Regions from separate parts of the Bradyrhizobium sp. LMG 9283 genome, predicted to be linked through region 4. Evidence: riboswitches for the same ligand, from Rfam matches in the RefSeq annotation. Region 4 holds a riboswitch; each other region holds the start of a gene.
What was found. A riboswitch is a leader RNA that binds a small molecule or an ion and turns the genes downstream of it on or off. The one in region 4 is predicted to bind cobalamin.
Positions count from the first base shown of each region.

Region 1: linked by a shared signal. The riboswitch ahead of metE (5-methyltetrahydropteroyltriglutamate--homocysteine S-methyltransferase) and the one ahead of P6U29_RS35320 (ribonucleoside-diphosphate reductase subunit alpha) in region 4 are both predicted to bind cobalamin.
Region 2: linked by a shared signal. The riboswitch ahead of P6U29_RS26895 (energy-coupling factor ABC transporter permease) and the one ahead of P6U29_RS35320 (ribonucleoside-diphosphate reductase subunit alpha) in region 4 are both predicted to bind cobalamin.
Region 3: linked by a shared signal. The riboswitch ahead of P6U29_RS26875 (TonB-dependent receptor) and the one ahead of P6U29_RS35320 (ribonucleoside-diphosphate reductase subunit alpha) in region 4 are both predicted to bind cobalamin.

Region 1 is NZ_CP120691.1:6,868,941-6,874,037, forward strand. It holds gene metE (5-methyltetrahydropteroyltriglutamate--homocysteine S-methyltransferase) at 652-2,997, opposite strand; cobalamin riboswitch at 3,098-3,301, opposite strand; gene P6U29_RS32270 (nodulate formation efficiency C protein) at 4,303-5,097, shown strand, end outside.
Region 2 is NZ_CP120691.1:5,663,774-5,668,870, reverse strand. It holds gene P6U29_RS26915 (cobalamin biosynthesis protein) at 1-282, shown strand, start outside; gene cobM (precorrin-4 C(11)-methyltransferase) at 279-1,061, shown strand; gene P6U29_RS26905 (cobyrinate a,c-diamide synthase) at 1,061-2,371, shown strand; gene cobA (uroporphyrinogen-III C-methyltransferase) at 2,368-3,099, shown strand; cobalamin riboswitch at 3,145-3,365, shown strand; gene P6U29_RS26895 (energy-coupling factor ABC transporter permease) at 3,402-4,079, shown strand; gene cobF (precorrin-6A synthase (deacetylating)) at 4,126-4,875, shown strand; gene cobT (nicotinate-nucleotide--dimethylbenzimidazole phosphoribosyltransferase) at 4,882-5,097, shown strand, end outside.
Region 3 is NZ_CP120691.1:5,658,521-5,663,617, reverse strand. It holds gene cobT (nicotinate-nucleotide--dimethylbenzimidazole phosphoribosyltransferase) at 1-681, shown strand, start outside; gene P6U29_RS26880 (histidine phosphatase family protein) at 674-1,246, opposite strand; cobalamin riboswitch at 1,319-1,520, shown strand; gene P6U29_RS26875 (TonB-dependent receptor) at 1,633-3,990, shown strand; gene P6U29_RS26870 (PepSY domain-containing protein) at 4,003-5,097, shown strand, end outside.
Region 4 is NZ_CP120691.1:7,575,084-7,580,180, forward strand. It holds gene P6U29_RS35315 (ribonucleotide-diphosphate reductase subunit beta) at 1-320, opposite strand, end outside; gene P6U29_RS35320 (ribonucleoside-diphosphate reductase subunit alpha) at 331-3,234, opposite strand; cobalamin riboswitch at 3,356-3,575, opposite strand; gene P6U29_RS35325 (CbtA family protein) at 3,669-3,968, opposite strand; gene P6U29_RS35330 (hypothetical protein) at 4,067-4,306, opposite strand; gene P6U29_RS35335 (plasmid pRiA4b ORF-3 family protein) at 4,400-4,780, opposite strand; gene P6U29_RS35340 (plasmid pRiA4b ORF-3 family protein) at 4,681-5,001, opposite strand; gene tnpC (IS66 family transposase) at 4,998-5,097, opposite strand, start outside.

The DNA of each region.
Region 1 (5,097 bases), 710 kb from region 4:
TGAGGAGCACCCTATCGGCATCGGGCCGCCCTTCAAGCTCGTGACATCATCCGTGGTCCGCTCATAGATCTCAAACAGAAGTTCAAGCCGAAACCCGACTATCGGGTGGGACCGGTCGACCAACGACTGCCTTAAGCAGGGTCCAAATCAATAGCAACCGCTCTGCATTGGCTACGCTTGCGAGATCCTTGGAGCCGGGTTTTTCGTATCGTCGTGCTGATCGAGCATAAGGTTGCCAGGCAGGAAAGCGCACCGAGTTTGCGGTTGGTGCCCTGCGGCGACCGCCCGGCATCACTGCCCCTCGTTGCTGTCGCAACCGTTGCCGACGTGCTCATGAGCGACAAACCTTGGTGTAGATTTCTAAATCTCAGGCTATACCGTCGCATACCAGGGCATAATTGAGCTACGCTGAGCTTGTGCTTCAACTGGGCTCCGATTTTCGGCGAATGTCCTCGCCGTGATCGAACCGGCGGCTGTCCTCCCTCCGCCGATGGAAGTCCGCGCGATGCGTCAGCGTCGCTCCTCCCAGACTTTCGCCCGGCCCGCCAAGCGGAACCGGGCATTTTTTTGTGTTCTCAAGGTTCCCGGATTATCGAGAGCGCAAATGACCACAAGCGGATCAGCTTTGTCGAGAAGAGACCCAAGCCCGGGTCAACGGCCTCGCGGATCGGATGCAGCGCGCAGTTCGCGGGCGGCAGCGACCATGTTCGCTAGGGCCGGCCGAACCTCCTCCCATTTGCGCGTCTTCAGGCCGCAGTCCGGATTGACCCAGAGCTGCGAATCCTGCAGCCGTGTCCGAGCCAACGCCATCAGCTCCTTCATTTCGCCCGTCTCGGGAACGCGTGGAGAGTGGATGTCGTACACGCCCGGCCCGATCTGATTTGGATATTCGTAGTTCCTGAAGGCGTCGAGTAGTTCCATTTTCGAGCGCGACGTCTCGATCGAGATGACGTCCGCATCCATTGCAGCGATCGCACCGATGATGTCGTTGAACTCCGAGTAGCACATATGCGTATGAATTTGCGTTTGATCGGCGACGCCCGATGAGCAGATGCGGAAGCAATCCACGGCCCAGTCGAGATAAGCCGTCCACTCCGATCGACGCAACGGCAATCCTTCGCGGAGTGCAGCTTCGTCGATCTGGATCATGGTTGCCCCAGCATTCTCGAGATCGCGGACTTCGTCTCGGATCGCGAGCGCAATCTGGCGGCAGACCTCGCTTTTAGGAATATCATCGCGAACAAAGGACCAGTTCAAGATCGTCACCGGTCCGGTCAACATCGCCTTCATCGGCTTCTTGGTTAGTGATTGCGCGTAGCGCCACCACTCTACGGTGATAGGCTTCGACCGCACTACATCGCCGAACAGGATCGGTGGCCTGACGCAGCGCGAGCCGTAAGATTGCACCCATCCGTTCCTGGTAAAGGCGAACCCGGCGAGTTGCTCGCCGAAGTACTGCACCATGTCATTGCGCTCGAACTCGCCGTGCACGAGGACGTCAAGTCCGATGTCCTCCTGCCAACGTACGGCGCGCGCAGTCTCCTCCTTGAGGAACCCGTCGTATTGCTCGTCGCTCATCGCGCCTCGCGCATGCGCCGCACGGGCATTCCGGACCTCTGTGGTCTGCGGAAACGATCCGATCGTCGTGGTAGGAAAAGGCGGTAGTCCGAAACGATTGCTTTGGATCTCGGCACGACGGGCAAATGGGCTGGCGCGCCGGCGCGTGCCCTGGTCGATCGCTCTCATCCGGACAGCGACATTGGCATCACGGATTTTCGGCGAACTCCGGCGGACAGTCGCGGCACATTCCGACTCGGCAAGAGCTAGCGCAACATTCTGGTCGCCTGCGAGTGCCCGCGCCAGGATCGCAAGTTCACGCATCTTCTGAACCGAAAAAGCAAGCCAGCTCTTCACGTCGGGAGCGAGCCCGGCCTCGAGTTCAACGTCGACCGGCACGTGAAGCAGCGAGCAGGATGGGGCGATCTGTACACGATCCTTGCCAAGCTTCGCAATCGCGGGTTCCAGCCTCCGGCGCAGCGACGACAAATTCGACCGCCATACATTCCGGCCGTCGATGACACCGAGCGATATGACGAGATCACTTCGGCCGCCAGCAATGATCTGGTCCAATAACTGTGGCGCTCGAACCAGATCGAGGTGAAGTCCGGCAACTGGCAGGCTCAAGGCGGTGTCCAGATTGTCACCGAGGTCGCCGAAATAGCTGGCAACCATGATCTTGATGGCCGGCCCCTCCTTGGCGAGCCGGTCATAGGCATGGAGCAAAGATTTTCGCGCCCCCTCATCCAGATCAACAACCAGGCAGGGCTCGTCGAACTGAACCCAATTTGCCCCACGTTTGGCCAATTCCTGCAGAACTTCGATATAGGCCGGTATCAGTTCGTCCAGTAGTGAGAGTGGCTGGAACGCAGGATCGGCACTCTTGCCGAGCTTTAGGAATGTGACCGGCCCGATCAGGACAGGGCGGGTCTGAAAGCCAAGGGACTTGGCTTCCTCATACTCCTCGATCGGCTTGCGAGAGCATAGCCTGAAAGTCTGTCCCCTGTGAAACTCGGGGACCATGTAGTGGTAGTTGGTGTCGAACCACTTCGTCATCTCCTGCGCGGGTGCGCCAAATCCGCGCGGTCCGTGACCGCAACTCGCATCCTGGTCGTCGCATTGTGAACCGCGGGCCATGGCGAAGTACGTCTTGAGCGAAACGGATTCGGTTTTCGAGGCGTAGATCTCCGGGATGGCGCCAACCATGACACTTGTGTCGAGCACCTGGTCATACAGCGAGAAATCGTTCGATGGAATGACCGTGACGCCGATAGATTTCTGACGGGCCCAGTTCGCGGCGCGCAGGCCAGCTGCGTCCTCGAGCAACTGTTGTTCGCTGCTTTTTCCGGCCCAGTAGCTTTCTAGTGCGAGTTTGAGCTCGCGCCTTGGACCGATGCGTGGCGTTCCGAGCGTGGCAACCGGAAGGGAGAGAAGAGACATAGCGTTAACCCCAGTTGGGGGCGAAGGCCATGGCGGACGCAGGCAGGGGACGTCGCGCGTGCGACGGCTGCTTGACGTACCACCGGGACACCCCGCCCGTGGACGAATATATTGTCGGGGCAGGTCTCCTGGCTCGCGGGTCATCGCTGCTGTCCGGCCTTCCCGAAGCCGCGCAGGCTTCAGTGACATCGTTGGACAGCGGCTCGCCGCTCACAGTTGCGGGGGCAGCGCCGGCATTTTCACCGGCTTCCCTCTTAGCTCCGGATCAAATGGAAACCGGAGAACCTCGACGACTTGGATTATCGGCAAGAGAACTCTTCCGTCAACCTCTCAGATTATGTCTCAAGCTAATGCTGCGACATCTGCCACGCGAATGACCGTGCATCTATATCGTTGAACACGACGTAGAAGCGCTTGCCAATCAGCGATATCGGAATGACCATCGGAGCTACCTGCGCGTGGGGCCGCACGCCAATCCGGTGGAAGGGACAAATGCGGCTTGCGTGGTCGGGACTGCTTCCTCGAGCAGAACGCATTTAATGCGAGTCCCGGCTTCCCAGCGGTTCTTCGAGCACGTCCACCATCCAGCTGCCTTCTCGACCAACAAGATGCGTGTTGACTAGGCCCAAGACACCTGGCGAAGGCAGCAACATACCTGGCGAGCACGTTGATTTGCGGTGCCAGCCAGATTCCAGATGCTCGGTGGTGAAGATCGGCTTCGCGTCGTTGGCCATCGAGTGCAAAGCGCACCTTGAGGCTGCTCTCGAATTCCGGAGCGCCGCATGTCGCAAAAGGAGCGCCAAACGCGCCATGGCCTTTTTGGCCGCGAGTGCCCAAAGACATGGCAGAGATCGAAGCCTATATTCCGGCAATGATACCGAACCAAACGGTTCAATGGCGGCACACGTGCTCCCAATTCTCATCAGGAACTTGGCACCGAGGCGTTCCCCTGCGCCGTCGAATATCCGGCGCGTGCGAGGATGCATAAGCCGCGATGGATAGGCTGAATGGAAACATCGAGACGTGCGCAAGTCGGAAAGTCGACAAAGAGGACACAAAACCGGTGCGAACTTCCGTCTATTACCTGGCACGAAGAATGCAAGTCCTCGGCATGCCCAGTCTCCTCCTGCTGGGCATTTCCAGCACAGCAAATTGAGGCTGTCGCTGGCAACTGAAGTTAGCGGCGCGTGACATAGAGGGGAGCGCATGCTCGCGCGGGACCGCGGTCGCCCCGTCGCGTCGCCGCTAGCTTCTTGCGCTCTCGCATAACAGGTTCAAGGTTGCCCGCTTTGGAATGACGTGTGGATGAAACTCGATAGGCCGACGGTTATGAAGAAGAGAATGTCTGGAAGACGCGCGCTATGGTTTTGTCTCGGTCGATGCCTGATCTGCCTGGCTGGGCTGGCTGCCATGAGCAACAGTGTTCTCGCCATCGACAGCCCCCTCGTCGAAAGAGTCAAATCAACGTGGCGAGCGCAAGATGGTGAGACGATAGAACAAATTATCTCCAACGTCTCGAAGGTGGCACACTTCGTCCCTCGAATGTGGGGCGTCGCTGAACTTGACGGACATGAATATGTTTTCGTTTCGTGGACCAGGCACCGGGACAATAAATCAGACGAACAGTACGTTATCACATGGAAGATCGCGCTCGACGGGACGATTGAACTTGCGTCGACCTATGCAAAGCCGATGGAATTGGGCTGGCGCGCCCTGGCGCTCTCGTTGATCGCCAGTGAAATCACGGATGGCGAAAGGGACGCAAATCTCCGCTTTCTGCATGACCCGGCCAACTTCAACTTTGTGACGACCACGCAAGGCCCGCTTGGCGATCTTCTGCGGCAGGGCCGCTGCACTATCGTTGAACCTGTTGGAGTGGACTACTTGCCGAAGCAGAACGACAAGCCGACCGAGAAAGCTGATCTCTGGCGCGTTCTGCTTGTGGTGAACTGTGATACGCCAGGGCCCCGCTCTTTTACCCACAACGGGGTCATCACTTTCGAGAAGAGCGAAGGTCAAGATTGGGAGCCGCAATCCTTCTTTGCCAAGCGTATCGCGGCCTATCCGCCTGGCTCCTGGTTCGATCGCATAGAGTCAAAG
Region 2 (5,097 bases), 1.9 Mb from region 4:
CTTGCGGCGATGGCAACCGTCACCGACAAGGCCAACGCCGAGGTGCTGAAGCAACTCGCGCGTGAGTGCGGTGTGCCGATCATGGCGGTTCCGGCCGATAGGCTGGCGGATATCGACACGCTCACGAACTCGAATCTCGTCGCGGAGAAGTTCGGCACGGGATCAGTCGCCGAAGCCGCGGCGCTCGCTGCAGCCGGTCCTCGCGCGCGGCTGATTGCGACGCGTGTGGTCTCGCAGGATCGCACCGCGACCGCCGCGATCGCGGAAGGAGACGGCGCATGACCGTGCATTTCATCGGCGCCGGGCCGGGCGCGCCCGATTTGCTGACGCTGCGCGGCCGCGATTTGATCGCCGCCTCTCCGGTCTGCCTCTATGCGGGCTCGCTGGTGCCGGCGGGCGTGCTGGCGCATTGCCCGCCTGGTGCGCGCATCGTCAACACCGCGCCGCTGTCGCTCGACGAGATCATCGCGGAGATTGCGGCTGCGCATGCCGAGGGCAAGGACGTCGCGCGGCTGCATTCCGGCGATCTCTCGATCTGGTCGGCGATGGGCGAGCAGCTCCGCCGTTTGCGTGCGCTCGGGATCCCCTACACGGTGACACCCGGCGTGCCCTCGTTCTCGGCTGCCGCGGCGGCGCTAGAGACCGAACTGACTTTGCCCGGCTTGGCTCAGACTGTGGTGCTGACGCGCACGCCGGGACGCGCCAGCGCGATGCCCGAAGGCGAGAAGCTCGCCGCGTTCGCCGCGACCGGCGCGGTGCTGGCGATCCACCTGTCGATCCATCTGCTCGACAAGGTCGTGGCCGAGCTGACGCCTCACTATGGTGCGGACTGCCCCGTCGCGATCGTGTGGCGCGCGAGCTGGCCGGATCAGCGCATGGTCCGCGCGACACTCGGCACCCTCAATGCGGCCGTGGGCGGCGAGATGGAGCGCACGGCGTTGATCCTGGTCGGCAGGACGCTTGGTGCTGAGGATTTTGACGAGAGCCGTCTTTATGCCGTCGATTACGACCGCCGCTACCGGCCGGTCGGAGCAGAGCCGCGCTTTCCGGAGGCGTCGTGATGGCGGCCGGTCTCGTCATCTCCGCACCTGCCTCCGGCGTCGGCAAGACCACGCTGACGCTGGCGCTCGCCCGCGCCTGGCGCAATCGCGGCCTGAACGTGCAGTGCTTCAAGAGCGGACCCGACTATATCGATCCCGCGTTCCACGCCGCCGCCACGGGGCGCGCCTCCGTCAACGTCGACAGCTGGGCGATGGATCGCGTGAGCATTGCGCATCTCGTCAGCCGCGGTGCCGATGCCGACGTCGTGCTTGCCGAGGGCTCGATGGGCCTGTTCGACGGTGTTGCCCCGCGTGGTGTCTCCGGCACCGGCGCCACCGCCGATATCGCGGAGATGCTGGGTTGGCCGGTGGTGCTGGTGATCGATCCCTCTGGGCAGGCGCAGACTGCGGCCGCGATTGCCGCGGGCCTTCGCGACTATCGCCCCGGCGTGCGCCTTGCAGGGATCGTGCTCAACCGCGTCGCCAGCCCGCGTCACGAAGATCTCGTGCGGCGCGCGCTGAACGATGCCGGCATTGCCGTGTTCGGTGCGCTGCCGCGCCATGCCGAGATCAGCCTGCCGAAGCGGCATCTTGGCCTCGTACAGGCCGAGGAGCAGGCGGAGATCGGCAATCTGATCGACGAGGCCGCGCGCTTCGTTGCCGAACATGTCGATCTTGACGCAGTCCTGCGTTCGGCAGCGAGCTGGTCGCCGCAAGCTGCGGCGAACGGCCTGAACGTGACGCCGCCCGGTCAGCGCATTGCCCTCGCCCGCGATGCGGCATTCTCCTTCGTCTATCCGCACATGCTGGAAGCCTGGCGCGCGGCCGGCGCCGAGATATTGCCGTTCTCGCCGCTGGCCGATGAAGCGCCCGACGCAGGCGCCAATGTGTGCTGGCTGCCGGGCGGCTATCCCGAGCTTCATGCTGGCAAGATCGCGGCCAATGCACGCTTTCGCAGTGGCCTTCGCGGCTTCGCGGAGACGCGGCCGGTGCATGGCGAATGCGGGGGCTATATGGTGCTGGGTGCCGCTTTGACCGATGCCGACGGCGTCCGCCATGAGATGGCGGGGCTGCTCGGCCTGGAGACCAGCTTTGCCAAGCGCCGCATGCATCTGGGCTATCGCCTCGCCGAACTGGCTGCGCCGATGCCGGGGCATGAGGTCGGCGCGCGCCTGCGCGGCCACGAGTTCCACTATTCGACCATCCTTGCCCAGCCTGATACGCCGTTGGCCGTCGTGCACGATGCAACCGGCACCGTCATTGCCGAGACCGGCTCGCGCCGCGGCCATGCCACTGGCACGTTCTTTCATCTGATCGCGGAGGACCGGTGAGCGGTTTTGTCTCCTTCGTCTCCGCCGGCCCTGGCGATCCCGAGCTCCTCACCGTGAAGGGCGCCGCGCGGCTGCGCGAGGCGGACGTCGTGCTCTATGACGACCTTGCCTCGGGCGCGATCCTCGATCTTGCCCGGCCCGGCGCCAATCTTGTCGCGGTGGGAAAGCGGGCCGGGCGTCCTTCGACCAAGCAACACCACGTCAACCGTCTCTTGGTCGACTATGCCGCAACCGGCGCGCGTGTGGTGCGGCTGAAGTCGGGCGATGCTGGCATTTTCGGCCGGCTCGAGGAAGAGATCGAGACGCTGCGCGAGGCCGGCATCGGCTACGAGATCGTTCCCGGCGTCACCTCAGCTTGCGTCGCCGCGGCGCAAGCAGGAATTCCGCTGACCCGACGGCACACCTCGCGACGGGTACAGTTCATCACCGGCGCTGATGTCACCGGCGAGCTGCCGCCCAACCTGAACTGGGCGGCGCTGGCAGACCCTGAGGCGACGACTGTGGTCTATATGGGCCGGCGCACCTTTCCGGCGCTTGCCGCAAAATTGATCGCGCATGGCCTCGCGCCAACCACCCCGGCACTGTTCGCTGAATCCCTCGGACGACCCGACGAACGGCTGGTCCGCACCACGATTGTCGAGCTCGCCGAGCAACTTGCGCGCGGCGGCGCCGCTTCCACTGCGGCCGTGATCCTGTTCGGCGCGCTGGCGGGGGATTATCCGTCATGACGGCTCCCGCAGCCGTTCGCCCCTTGACGCCGGCTCCGCGAAAGGGGCACACAAGAGAGGCATGGTGCTCAACGCGGCGCAAAGCGCCGGAGCATAATCGGGAATGGGGGTGGGCGGACCCAATTGCGGCGCCCAAAACCCCAGCCGCCCCCGCGACTGTAAGCGGTGAGGGGCTCCGATCAGCCACTGGGCCGCAAGGTCCGGGAAGGCCGGAGAACCCCAGTGAGCCGCGAGCCAGGAGACCGGCCCTGCACGTTTTGAGGCCAACGCCGTCGGGTGTGACGGCAGGAAGGAATTGAGCCATGCATATCGAACCCGGGGTCGTGACGGGCGCCAAGCTCGTGTTGAGTTATGCAACCGGCATCGCCGCAGGCGGCGTTGCGTTGAAGCTGGCGGCCGAGACCGTCCGCGAGCAGGGCGTCGGCTCGTTCGCGGCACGCACGCTCGCCACCACCGGCCTTGTCTTCACCTTCTTCCAAATCCTGCCGCACTTCCCGGTCGGCGTGTCCGAGGTGCACTTCATCCTCGGCTCGACCCTGTTCCTGCTGTTTGGTGCTGCGCCCGCGGCCTTCGGCCTCGCGTTCGGCCTATTGCTCCAGGGCGTGTTGTTTGTGCCGACCGATCTGCCGCAATACGGCATGAACGTCACCACGCTCCTGGTGCCGCTGTTTGCGATCCAGGCGCTCGCGACGCGGATCATTCCGCGCAATACCGCTTACGTCGATCTGCAATACCGCCAGGCGCTGGCGCTCTCGACCGCCTATCAGTCCGGCATTGTCGCCTGGGTGGCGTTCTGGGCGCTCTATGGCTCCGGCTTCGGTGCGACCAACCTCGCCAACATCGCGGCGTTTGCCGGGTCCTATGCGCTGGTCGTCGTGATCGAGCCGCTCGCCGATCTCGCCGTGCTGGCGCTGGCGAAGTCGCTGCGTGGCGTCACCGCGCCCGGCCTCGTCACGCCGCGCCTGCACAACGCGGCCTGAGAGACCAGCGAAAGGGCGGCCGCTGCGGCCGCCCATCGCGCTCGCGATGCTCACGCTCTCTCTGATAGGTATCGGTTGCGGCAATCCCGAGCAGCTCACGCGCGCCGCGATTCAAGCCATCAACGCGGCCGATCTCGTCCTGATCCCGCGCAAGGGGGCTGCGAAGTCCGATCTTGCGGATCTCAGACGGATGATCTGCGCGGACGTGCTCACCAGCGACAAGACAGTCATCGCCGAATTCGATCTTCCCGTGCGCGATGCCGGTGAAGCTGATTACCGCAAGGGCGTCGACGATTGGCACGATGCGGTTGCCGCGACCTGGTCGCAGACCATTGCGAGGCATCTCGCAGGCGAGGGCAAGGTCGCGCTGCTGATCTGGGGCGACCCGTCGCTCTACGACTCCTCGTTGCGCATCGCGCGGCGGCTCCATCCGTTGCCGCATATCGAAGTTGTGCCAGGCATCACCTCGATCCAGGCGCTGTGCGCCGCGCATGCGCTGCCACTCAATGACATCGGCGAGCCGTTCCTGGTCACGACGGGGCGGCGCTTGCGCGAAGGCGGCTGGCCGCAAGGCGTCGATACCGTGGCGGTGATGCTCGACGGCGGCACGGCGTTTCAGTCGCTCGACCCGGCCGGGCTCCACATTTGGTGGGGCGCCTATCTCGGCATGCCCGATCAGATCATCATGTCCGGCGCACTGGCCGAGGCCGGTCCGCGCATCGTCGCGTTGCGGCAAGAGGCGCGCGAGCGGCACGGCTGGATCATGGACAGCTACATTCTCAAGCGAAGGCGTTGAGGCAGCATGCTTCCCGAATGGGCTTACCGGAACTGCCCCGAGATCTCCGCAGTCCATCGCGACGCGGCCGTTGCGCGGCAAGCGCAACTGACGAAGCCGACCGGCGCGCTCGGCCGGCTCGAGCAGCTCGCGATCGAGCTTGCGGGCCTGCAAGCGACGGAGCGGCCTCGCGCCGGGCGCGTGCCGATCATCGTCTTTGCCGGCGATCACGGTATCGTCGCT
Region 3 (5,097 bases), 1.9 Mb from region 4:
GTCACCGACAAGCCGCGCAGCGGCACGAACGACTTCAGCGTCGAGGCTGCGCTCACGCCGGCCGAATTGGCCTTCGCCTTCGAAGCCGGCAAGCGCGCGGTGGTGCGCGCCGAGGCCAGTCAGCCCGATCTGCTGATCTTCGGCGAGATGGGCATTGGCAACACCACGACATCCGCGGCGATCGCGGCGAGCCTGCTTGGTGTGAGCGCCGAGGAGATCGCGGGCAGCGGTACCGGCGTCGATGCAGCCGGTCGGGCGCACAAGGCGCGGGTGATCGATGCGGCGATCGCACGCCACAGCGTTGCCGGAGCTTCGGCCGAAAAGATCCTGTGCGCGGTCGGCGGCCTCGAGATCGCGGCGATCTCAGGCGCGATCATTGCGGCCGCGCAGCGCCGCGTTCCCGTATTGATCGACGGCTTCATCGTGTCGGTCGCGGCGCTGGCGGCGGCGCGTCTCAATCCGTCCTGCCAGCCGTTTCTGTTGCCGTCGCATCAGTCAGCAGAGCAGGGGCATCGGTTGGTGTTGCGCGCGCTCAACGTGCAGCCGCTGATCAGCCTCGATCTCAGGCTTGGCGAGGGATCGGGCGCCGCCATCGCGCTGCCGCTGGTCCGCTCGGCCTGTGCGCTTCACAACGGCATGGCGACGTTCGCACAGGCCAACGTACCGGATCGGCCTAGCTGATGCACTGATTGACGGAGACGACGCGCCAGCCGCCCGCGAGCCGGTCGATCCGGGTGAGCGACAGCGGGTCGATCACGAAGCGCAACGCGGCTTGCGGTGTCAGGTCCAGCGCGATGCAGAGCGCGGCGCGGATGGTGCCGGAATGTACGACCAGCGCTGCGGAGCCGGCGCCAATCCGCGACAGACCCAGCCGCACGCGCGCGACCTGATCCGCAAAGCTTTCGCCGTTCGGCGGCCGTCCGCACGCCGGATCGCGCCAGAACTGCGCATAGGCATCGCCACCGGTCGCGGCGAGCTCGTCATGACGATGGCCGGTCCAGTCGCCGAAATCCTGCTCGCGGAATTCGCTGACCAACTCCGGTGTGAGCCCCAGTGCGCGCGCCGTCTCGACGGTGCGCCGCGACGGGCTGGCATAGCTGGCGGCATCCGGCGGCAAGTGCTGCCGCAGAGCCGCCAATGCCGCGTGATCGCCGAGATCCGCCGGCGCATCGGCTGCATGGATCGTCCCGGCGACGCCCTCGACGGCCGCATGCCGTATCAACCAGAGGAAGGTCTCGCCTTCCATGCTCATCTCCAAGGAAGTTGGTTGCCGTGGCCACAACGCCGCAACTGCCACATTGACTCTGTCTTGGTGGTAATCCTAGATGCTCGCGACGGTTTTCCCGAGAGGGAATGAAAAGGGAATGCGGTGCGGGGCGTTGTCCCCAATGCCGTGGCTGCCCCCGCAACTGTGAGCGGATAATCCTTCGTCACGAGCCACTGGGTCCTCGGTCCCGGGAAGGCGACGAAGCGGTCATGACCCGCGAGCCAGGAGACCTGCCGTCAGCCGTGGTCACACGCGAAGATGTCGGTCGGGGAGTACAGACATTCGGCTTCATCGGACGGCTCAAGGCCAAGGGTGAGACCTCGTTCGCTGTGACGTGCCACTGACGTCATACCGAGGTTTGTACCGTGTCTTCCATCCGTATCGCACGACCGCGCCGCTTCCTGCTTGCCTCCCTGGCCTTTGCATCGTTTGCAGCCGCCGATCTGCCCGTCGCGCTGGCGCAGCAGGCCCGAGAGCCGCTGCCGCCCGTTGAGGTGTCGCCCGCTAAATCGCGCAAGCAGGCGAGACCGGTGGGCCGGGAGGCGCAGAGCGCACGTCGTGCGGTTGCACACAGGCCAGCACCCGCATCCGCAGCGCCCAGACCCGTCGTGCCGATCGCGGCAGCGCAGACGCCGCTCAACAGCAACGCGGTGGCCGAAAGCGCCTCGCGGCTCGGCCTGACCGTGCGGCAGACGCCCGCGACCGTCGAGGTGATCTCGGCCGAGACCATGCGCGAGCAGGGCTTTCGCACCGTGTCCGAGGTGGCGCAGGGGGCGGTCGGCGTCACCTCAGGGGACAATCCCGCCGAGCCTTCCGCCTTTTCCATGCGCGGCTTCACCAACAGCCAGATCAACACGCTCTACAACGGCATCAAGATCGGTCCGCAGAACATGACCTCGCGGATCGTCGACACAGCCAATCTGGAGGCCGTGGAATTCCTGAAAGGCCCGGCTTCGCTGATCTCAGGCGAGGGCGCCGCGGGCGGCGCGATCAACTTCGTCACCAAGCAGCCGCACACCGGAGCGATCCGCAACGAAGCCGATTTCTCCTGGGACTCGCTGAACTCGTTCCGTGCGCATTACGGCTCCGGCGGCAGCACCAATGTGCAGGGGCTGGACTATCGCTTCGATATCAGCCGTTCCATGCTCAACGGCTTTGCCGACGATACTAATATCAAGACGTTCGGCACGTCCGGCCAGCTCAATTACCGTGTCTCCGACAGTCTCAAGATCTGGGGCGCGCTCGAGTACCGGGAGGATCGCTCGAAAGCCTATTGGGGCGCGCCGCTGGTGCCGGTCGCCTTCAGCGGTTCGCACGCGACGAGCGGGATCGTGTCCGGCAATTACATCTCCAACTACAACGGGACCAATCTCAGTGCCGTCACGATCGACGACCGCACCTTCAACACCAACTACAACGTCCTCGACAATCGTAACGTCGCCCAGGAGGTGTGGCTGCGCGGCGGCTTTGAGCTGAAGCTGGCGCCTGATCTGACGCTGAAAAGCCAGGCCTATGGCTACGGTGCGGAACGGAGCTGGTTCAACAACGAGATCGAAGCCTTCAATTCCACCACGAACCTGGTCGATCGCGAACGCTTCTATGTCGCACACAGCCAGCGTCTGGTCGGCAACATCACCGACCTGATCTGGGACACGAATATCGCGGGCTTGGACAACCGGCTGGTCACGACGCTCTCGTCGAGCTATCTCGATTTTATTAGGCCCGGCGCGGCAAACTTTCCCGGCGATTCCGTTTCGCTGGTCGATCCCAACCGCGGCTTTTACGGCCTGCTCACGACGCAGCAGCAGACGGCGCGCATCGACAACGAGGCGCTGTCGTTCGAGGACCGTCTGAAACTGACGCGCAGCTTCGCGCTGATCGGTGGCCTGCGTGTCGAGCACATCGGGCTCGACCGCAACTCGACCGACAAGAACGGGTTAGAGAAGGCCGGCTTTCCATTCACCAAGGACTGGGCGCCGGTGACGGGCCGCATCGGCTACACCTGGGAGGCCGTTCCTGGCTTGACCTTCTTCAGCCAGTACGCCACCGGCGCCGACATCGCAGCCAACAACATCTTCCTGCTCGGTCCGACCCAGCCGCTCGACCTGACCACCGCGCGCACCTATGAGACCGGGGTCAAGCACCTGTTCTGGGACAACCGGGCGGAATGGTCGTTCTCGGCCTACGACATCCTGCGCAAGAACGTCTATGCGGCGGCCGGCGGCATGCAGTTGAATATCGCCGGACGGCAGGAGTCCAAGGGCGTCGAGCTTGCCGCCTCGGTGCGTCCGATCGAGCCGCTGCGGCTGTGGGGCAACATCGCCTATGTCGATGCGCGCTATGCCGACTACAATTTCGTCGGCGGCTCGTTCTCCGGTAACACGCCGCCGAACGTGCCGCGCATCGTTGCGAATGCCGGCGCGTCCTGGCGCTTCTTCACGCCCTGGCCGGTGGAGCTCGGCATCACCGGCCGTCATATCGGCGACCGCTACAACACCGATGCCAACGTCGTGACGATGAAGTCCTACACGGTGGCCGACGTCTATGCCTTCGTCGACATCCCCAAAACGGTGTTCAATGCAGTCGACCAGGCCCGCCTGACCTTCCGTGTCCGCAACATCACCGACAAGCGCTACGCCATCTGGGGCGATCCGTTCTATCCCGACCAGATCCTGCTGGGCGCGCCGCGCACCTACGAGATCTCGGCGGCGTTCAAATGGTGAGGCCGGGAGCGTATGATGGGCGCGATCGTCCTCTTGCACCGCTGGCTCGGGATTGCGTTCTGCCTGCTGTTCGCGATGTGGTTCGCGAGCGGAATCGTGATGCAATTCGTTCCGTTTCCGTCGCTGACGGAAGCGGAGCGATTTGCCGGACTCATGCCGGTGCATGGAGAGACGAGGATTTCGGTCGCGGACGCCGTTGCTGCGAGCGGGATCGCGGATGCCACGCGCGTTCGGCTGATCCAGCGGAGCGACGGCGCGGTCTACATTGTCTCGGGTCCCTCGCGTCAGCGCGCGATCCGCGCGGCCGACGGGAACGACGCGTCGGTGAAATCCGCTGATGTCGCACTGGCCGTTGCGCAGGCTCATGCACGCCAGCGCGAGATCGATGCCTCGCATGCGACGATTGTCGGCCGTGCGGATTACGATCAGTGGAGCGTACCGAACGGCTTCGATCGTCATCGACCCCTGTTTCGCGTGGCCCTCGGCGATACCGCCGGGACGGAAGTCTACGTCTCGTCGCTCACCGGTGAGATCGTCTTGGATACGACGCGGCGCGAGCGCGGCTGGAATCTTGCAGGCAGCGTGCTGCACTGGATCTATCCGACTGTTCTGAGAAGCAACTGGGCGCTATGGGATCGGCTGGTGTGGTCGCTATCGCTGCTGGCCCTGATCGCGGCTGTGCTGGGCGCTGTGCTCGGGATCGTGCGGATCAGGATTCACAAGCGGCAAATCTCCTCGCCTTATCGTGGCTGGCATGCCTTGCATCACCTGCTCGGCTTGGCAGCGATGGCCTTCGTGCTGACCTGGATCTTCAGTGGCTGGCTCTCGATGGATCACGGGCGGCTGTTCTCGCGCGGGCAGTTGACCGCGACGGAGGCCAGCGTGATGAACGCCGTGCCGGATTGGAGCGAGGCCTCATCGCTCGATCGCCAGCCATTATCCTCCTCGGCTGGCGAGGTCGAATGGTTCGCCTTCAACGGCTATGTCTATCGGCGCGATCGCGTTGCCCTTGACCGTCAGGCGTTGGTCAGGAGAGGCGATGCGCCGCGGGATGGACACACGGGATTCCTTGATGTGCACGAGATTCAGGCTCTGACGGGGCGGCTT
Region 4 (5,097 bases):
GTCAGGCCGTCCCGCGACTTCCACAGCGCGATGTCGGCCTGCATCGAGACCTCGGTCGGCATCCAGTGATTGTTGCAGCCGGAGAGATATTTCTCCCAGGCCCATTTGTACTTCAGCGGAAGCAACTGGTTGACGTCGGCACGGCAGTTGATCATCCGCTTCTCGTCGACCGAGACGCGGCCGCCGGCGCGATCGATCGTACCCAAACCGGTCGGATCGACCGGCTCGAGCATGAGCTGGGTCTGCGGGCGCAGTGCCGTGGCGAGGCCTGAGGCAGCCGGAGCGGCCACTGTGGTTTCGGTATCGGACCAATCGAGCATCGTCATCTCCTCACTGGCACGCTTCACATTCGGGATCGTCGATCCGGCAAGCCTTGATGCCGTCGAGATCCGGTGCGGCGGCGGCCGGGATCATGATCGGCGCGCGCGACACGGCGACCGCGGCGGACACCGCGTTGAGCTTGCCGTCCGTGCCCTTCAGCGTCGATTTCTCGACATGCGTGGCGCTGCGCGAGCGCAGGTAATAGGTCGTCTTCAAGCCGCGCTGCCAGGCCAACCGATAGAGCGCATCGAGCTTCTTTCCGGAGGGATTGGCGATGTAGAGGTTGAGCGACTGCGATTGGTCGATCCACTTCTGCCGGCGCGCGGCCGCCTCGATCAGCCAGGCGCTGTCGATCTCGAAGGCCGTGGCGTAGAGCGCCTTGAGATCGTCGGGCACGCGATCGATCTGGCCGACGCTGCCGTCGAAATATTTGAGGTCGGAGACCATCACCTCGTCCCACAGCCCCCTCCCCTTCAGGTCGCGCACGAGGAACTCGTTCACGACCGTGAAGTCGCCGGACATGTTCGATTTGACGAACAGGTTCTGGTAGTTCGGTTCGATCGACTGCGAAACGCCGCAGATGTTGGAGATGGTCGCCGTCGGCGCGATCGCCATGACGTTCGAGTTGCGCATGCCGCTGGCAGTGACCTTCTTGCGCAGGCGACCCCAATCGAGCGTTGCGGAGCGATCGACGTCGAGACCACCGCGCGCGTCGGCGAGCAGCTGGATGGAGTCGAGCGGCAAGACGCCCTTCGACCACAGCGAGCCCTCGAAGCTCGGATAGCGTCCGCGCTCGGCGGCGAGATCCGACGAGGCCTCGATCGCGTGGTAGGAAATCGCCTCCATGCTGACATCGGCGAAGGTGACGGCTGCATCGGACGCGGTCGGAATGCGCTGGATCTGAAGCGCTTCCTGGAAGCCCATCAGGCCGAGGCCCACCGGGCGATGGCGCATATTGGAACGGCGCGCCTCCGGGATCGTGTAGAAATTGATGTCGATGACGTTGTCGAGCATCCGCACGGCCGTCGTGACCGTCCGCTTCAGCTTGGCCTGGTCGAGACCACCGGGACCGACATGAACGAGCATGTTGATGGAGCCGAGATTGCAGACCGCGACCTCGTCAGCCGAGGTGTTGAGCGTGATCTCGGTGCAGAGGTTCGACGAATGGATCACGCCCATGTGCTGCTGCGGCGAGCGCAGATTGCAGGGATCCTTGAAGGTGATCCAGGGATGGCCAGTCTCGAACAGCATCGTCAGCATGCGGCGCCAGAGATCGGTCGCCCGTACGGTCTTGAACACGCGCAGGCCGCCGGCCTTTGCCTTGGCCTCATACGACTCATAGGCGGCCTTGAACGCCTCACCGTAGAGATCATGCAGATCGGGCGTCTCGTCGGGCGAGAACAACGTCCATTCGCCGTCGGTATCGACGCGCTGCATGAACAGGTCCGGCACCCAGCTCGCCGTGTTCATGTCGTGGGTGCGGCGGCGGTCGTCGCCAGTATTCTTGCGCAGATCGAGGAATTCCTCGATGTCGACGTGCCAGGTCTCCAGATAGGCGCAGACCGCACCCTTGCGCTTGCCGCCCTGGTTGACGGCGATGGCGGTGTCGTTGGCGACCTTCAGAAACGGGATGATGCCCTGGCTCTCGCCATTGGTACCCTTGATGTGGGCGCCGAGCCCGCGCACCGGCGTCCAGTCATTGCCGAGGCCGCCGGAATATTTTGCGAGCAGCGCATTGTCCTTGACCGACTCGAAGATGCCGTCGAGGTCGTCCGAGACGGTCGTAAGAAAGCAGGAGGACAGCTGCGGGCGCAGTGTGCCCGAATTGAACAGTGTCGGGGTCGAGGCCATGAAGGCGAACGAGGACAGCAGGTCGTAGAACTCGATAGCCCTGGCTTCGCGATCTATCTCGCGCACGGCCAGGCCCATCGCGACACGCATGAAGAAGGCTTGCGGTAGCTCGATGCGTTTGCCATGCACGTGCAGGAAGTAGCGGTCGTACAGCGTCTGGAGGCCGAGGAACTGGAAGTTCAAATCGCGCTCGGGCTTCAGCGCCGAGGCGATCCGGCCGAGGTCGAAGCGGGCGAGTTCAGGATCGAGCAGTTCGGCCGCAATACCCGTCTTCACATAGGCCAGAAAATACTCGGCGTAGCGCGTCGCCATGTCAGCCTGAGCGGCCGACGTCGGGACGCCATGGACATAGGACAGCACCTCGCCGCGGAGCTTGTCAAGCAACAGGCGCGCGCTGACATAGGCGTAATTCGGTTCCTGTTCGACCAGTGTGCGCGCAGCCATGATCGCGGCCAGCGCCAATTCGTCCTGACTGATGCCGTCGTAGAGATTGCGCGTGGTTTCGGCGAGCACAGGGGCGGCGGACACGCCATCGAGGCCGGCGCAGGCTTCGCCGATGATCAGGGCGAGGCGCTTGGTGTCGAGACCGACGCGCGAGCCGTCGGCAAGCGTGACATGAAGGGACGGCATTGCCGCGGGCTCGGCTTCGGCGGCGGCTTCCTCGGCGCGCTGGCGCGAACGCTCCTCGCGGTACAGCACATAGGCGCGCGCGACCTTGTGGTGTTCGCTGCGCATCAGGGCTAGCTCAACCTGGTCCTGCACGTCCTCGATATGGAAGGTGCGTCCTTCACCTGCCCGCCGCATCAGCGCGGTGACGACTTCGGCAGTGAGCTGCTCGACACTCTCATGGACGCGGCGCGAGGCGACCGCGCTGGTCCCCTCGACCGCCAGGAACGCCTTGGTCATGGCGACGGCGATCTTGGCGGAGTCGAACGGCGAAACTTTTCCGTTGCGGCGGATGATCTGCATCGCCGGCTCGCTCGCAGCAGCAGCAAGCGATTGCGGACGCAACTGGATGATGGGTGCGGAAGCGGTGTCCGCGTCGTGCAGGTTCAGTGACATCAATAGGCCCCGTGATGCGCGTGTTATGTTTGAACGGGGCTGATAAGGAAGGACGCCGCAGAAACGCCGACAGCAAAGCGCCGGACGGTGCATGCAAGCGACCGCCGGACACCCCGCCCGTGGACGTTCAGATCGTCACGGCAGGTCTCCTGGCTCGCAGGTCATAGCTTTCTTCCCGTCTTCCCGGCGCAAAAAGCACCAGTGACGATTGTCGGAAGCAGCTCGCTGCTGACAGTTGCGGGGGCAGCGCCGGAATTCCGCGCCGAAAGGCGCAGTTCACCGGCTTCCCTCTTAGCCACTAAATCTTGCGATCCAGCGGAACCGTGACGCCCCACATGTGGTGTATTCGCGGACGGGTGTCAACGATTCGTTTGAGGCTTCCGCTCAGACTGGTTGTCGAATGTGGGAGTTCCGGCCCGGCGATCTGGCCAGACCTACGCCGAGTCGCGATCGAGCCGCGCAAAGATCGTGCTCGTCAGCGCGCCCAATAGGCTCCAGAATACCAGGCTCGTCAGCGTCACCGCGACCATGAACTGGTACGACAGCGAGGACGGCACGTTGGTCTCGACGTGCTCCAACTCCGGCGCACCGATCAGGTGCGGCAAGAGCAGCAGGATCACACCGGCGATGGCCGCCGGCACCGAACGGCGAAAGGCGATCAAGGCAAGCCCTCCAGCCGTCGCCAGCACGGCGAGCCACCAGATTTGGCGAGACAGCAATGGCGCGGCCGGCACGCCAGGCAATTCCGGGGGCAGGCCGAACCCAGGTGCGACCGTGAAGACCGCCCCACAAGAGGCCTTCGTGCCAGGAAACTCCGCTGCCAGTCGCGCCGCTACGGACGGCGAAGAAGCCGGCCAAGAGCAGCGCCGATTGCGGTCAGCACATCGGCCGCAGCCGTATAGGCGTTGCGCTCGAGCCCTTCGCGCGGCTCCCAGGCTTCCGTGCCGTGGTCGTGGTCGACGTGGCTGTGCGTCGAATGGTCATGATCGTCCGCAGCCCCCTGCGTCGCGGTCGCGGCGTCATGCTGGTGCGTCTCCGCGGCCTTCTCGAAGACCTCGGCCTTCAGGATCAAGGGGACGGTGCCGAATTGCTGGGCGACCGTGACATGAGACCAACGATGAAGCGTAAGCGTAGCTCTGCAGCCCTTCTGAATGACGCTTGACGCCTATTTTGTTCGCGTGGCGCGTCGCCGCGGTATCCATGTGTCGGACAACGCCTTGACGGCGGCTTCGAGCGCCTTCCGGTCGACGACGTTGGGATCGAACCGCTCCGGGCCCCAGAGGCGCATGTGTTCGTGCTCGGGATGGCCGGGGTCGCTGATGGCGGCGAGGTATTCGGCATAGCCTGGCGCACCGCCGACGTCTTCCGGAGGACAACGGCCGGCGGCCTCGAGCAGGAAGGGAAGCCCCTCCGTCGTGGTGTTCTCGAACCATTTTTCGAGCTTGATCACATGGTCCCAGCTGTCGCCGAAGTCATAGAGATAGTGGATCGTCTTGGCGCCGGTCTCGCGAACGATATCGCAAAGCCGCGCTTTGCGGGCATCCATGGGCTGGTGGCCGTAATCGTTGTGGGGATCAGAATCCCCCAACGGACCTCACCAGCGAAGAACTCGAAGAGGTGACTGTTCGTCCAGCCGAATGCCTCCTGAAGCGTCAGATGCAACCGATCAAGGCGCAGGGTGACGGGTACGACAAGGCGACGCATCACCTCCGGCTTCACATCCTTGAGGGTCACCTTGATCCGGACCGCGGTCGTGTTCAGGCTCATGCCGCCAGCCTCGGATCGTGTGTATGCATCGTATAGGTCGATGCCCAGGGAAGCAGTTCGTCCAGTCGCGCCGCAGGCCAACCATTGACGAGCTTG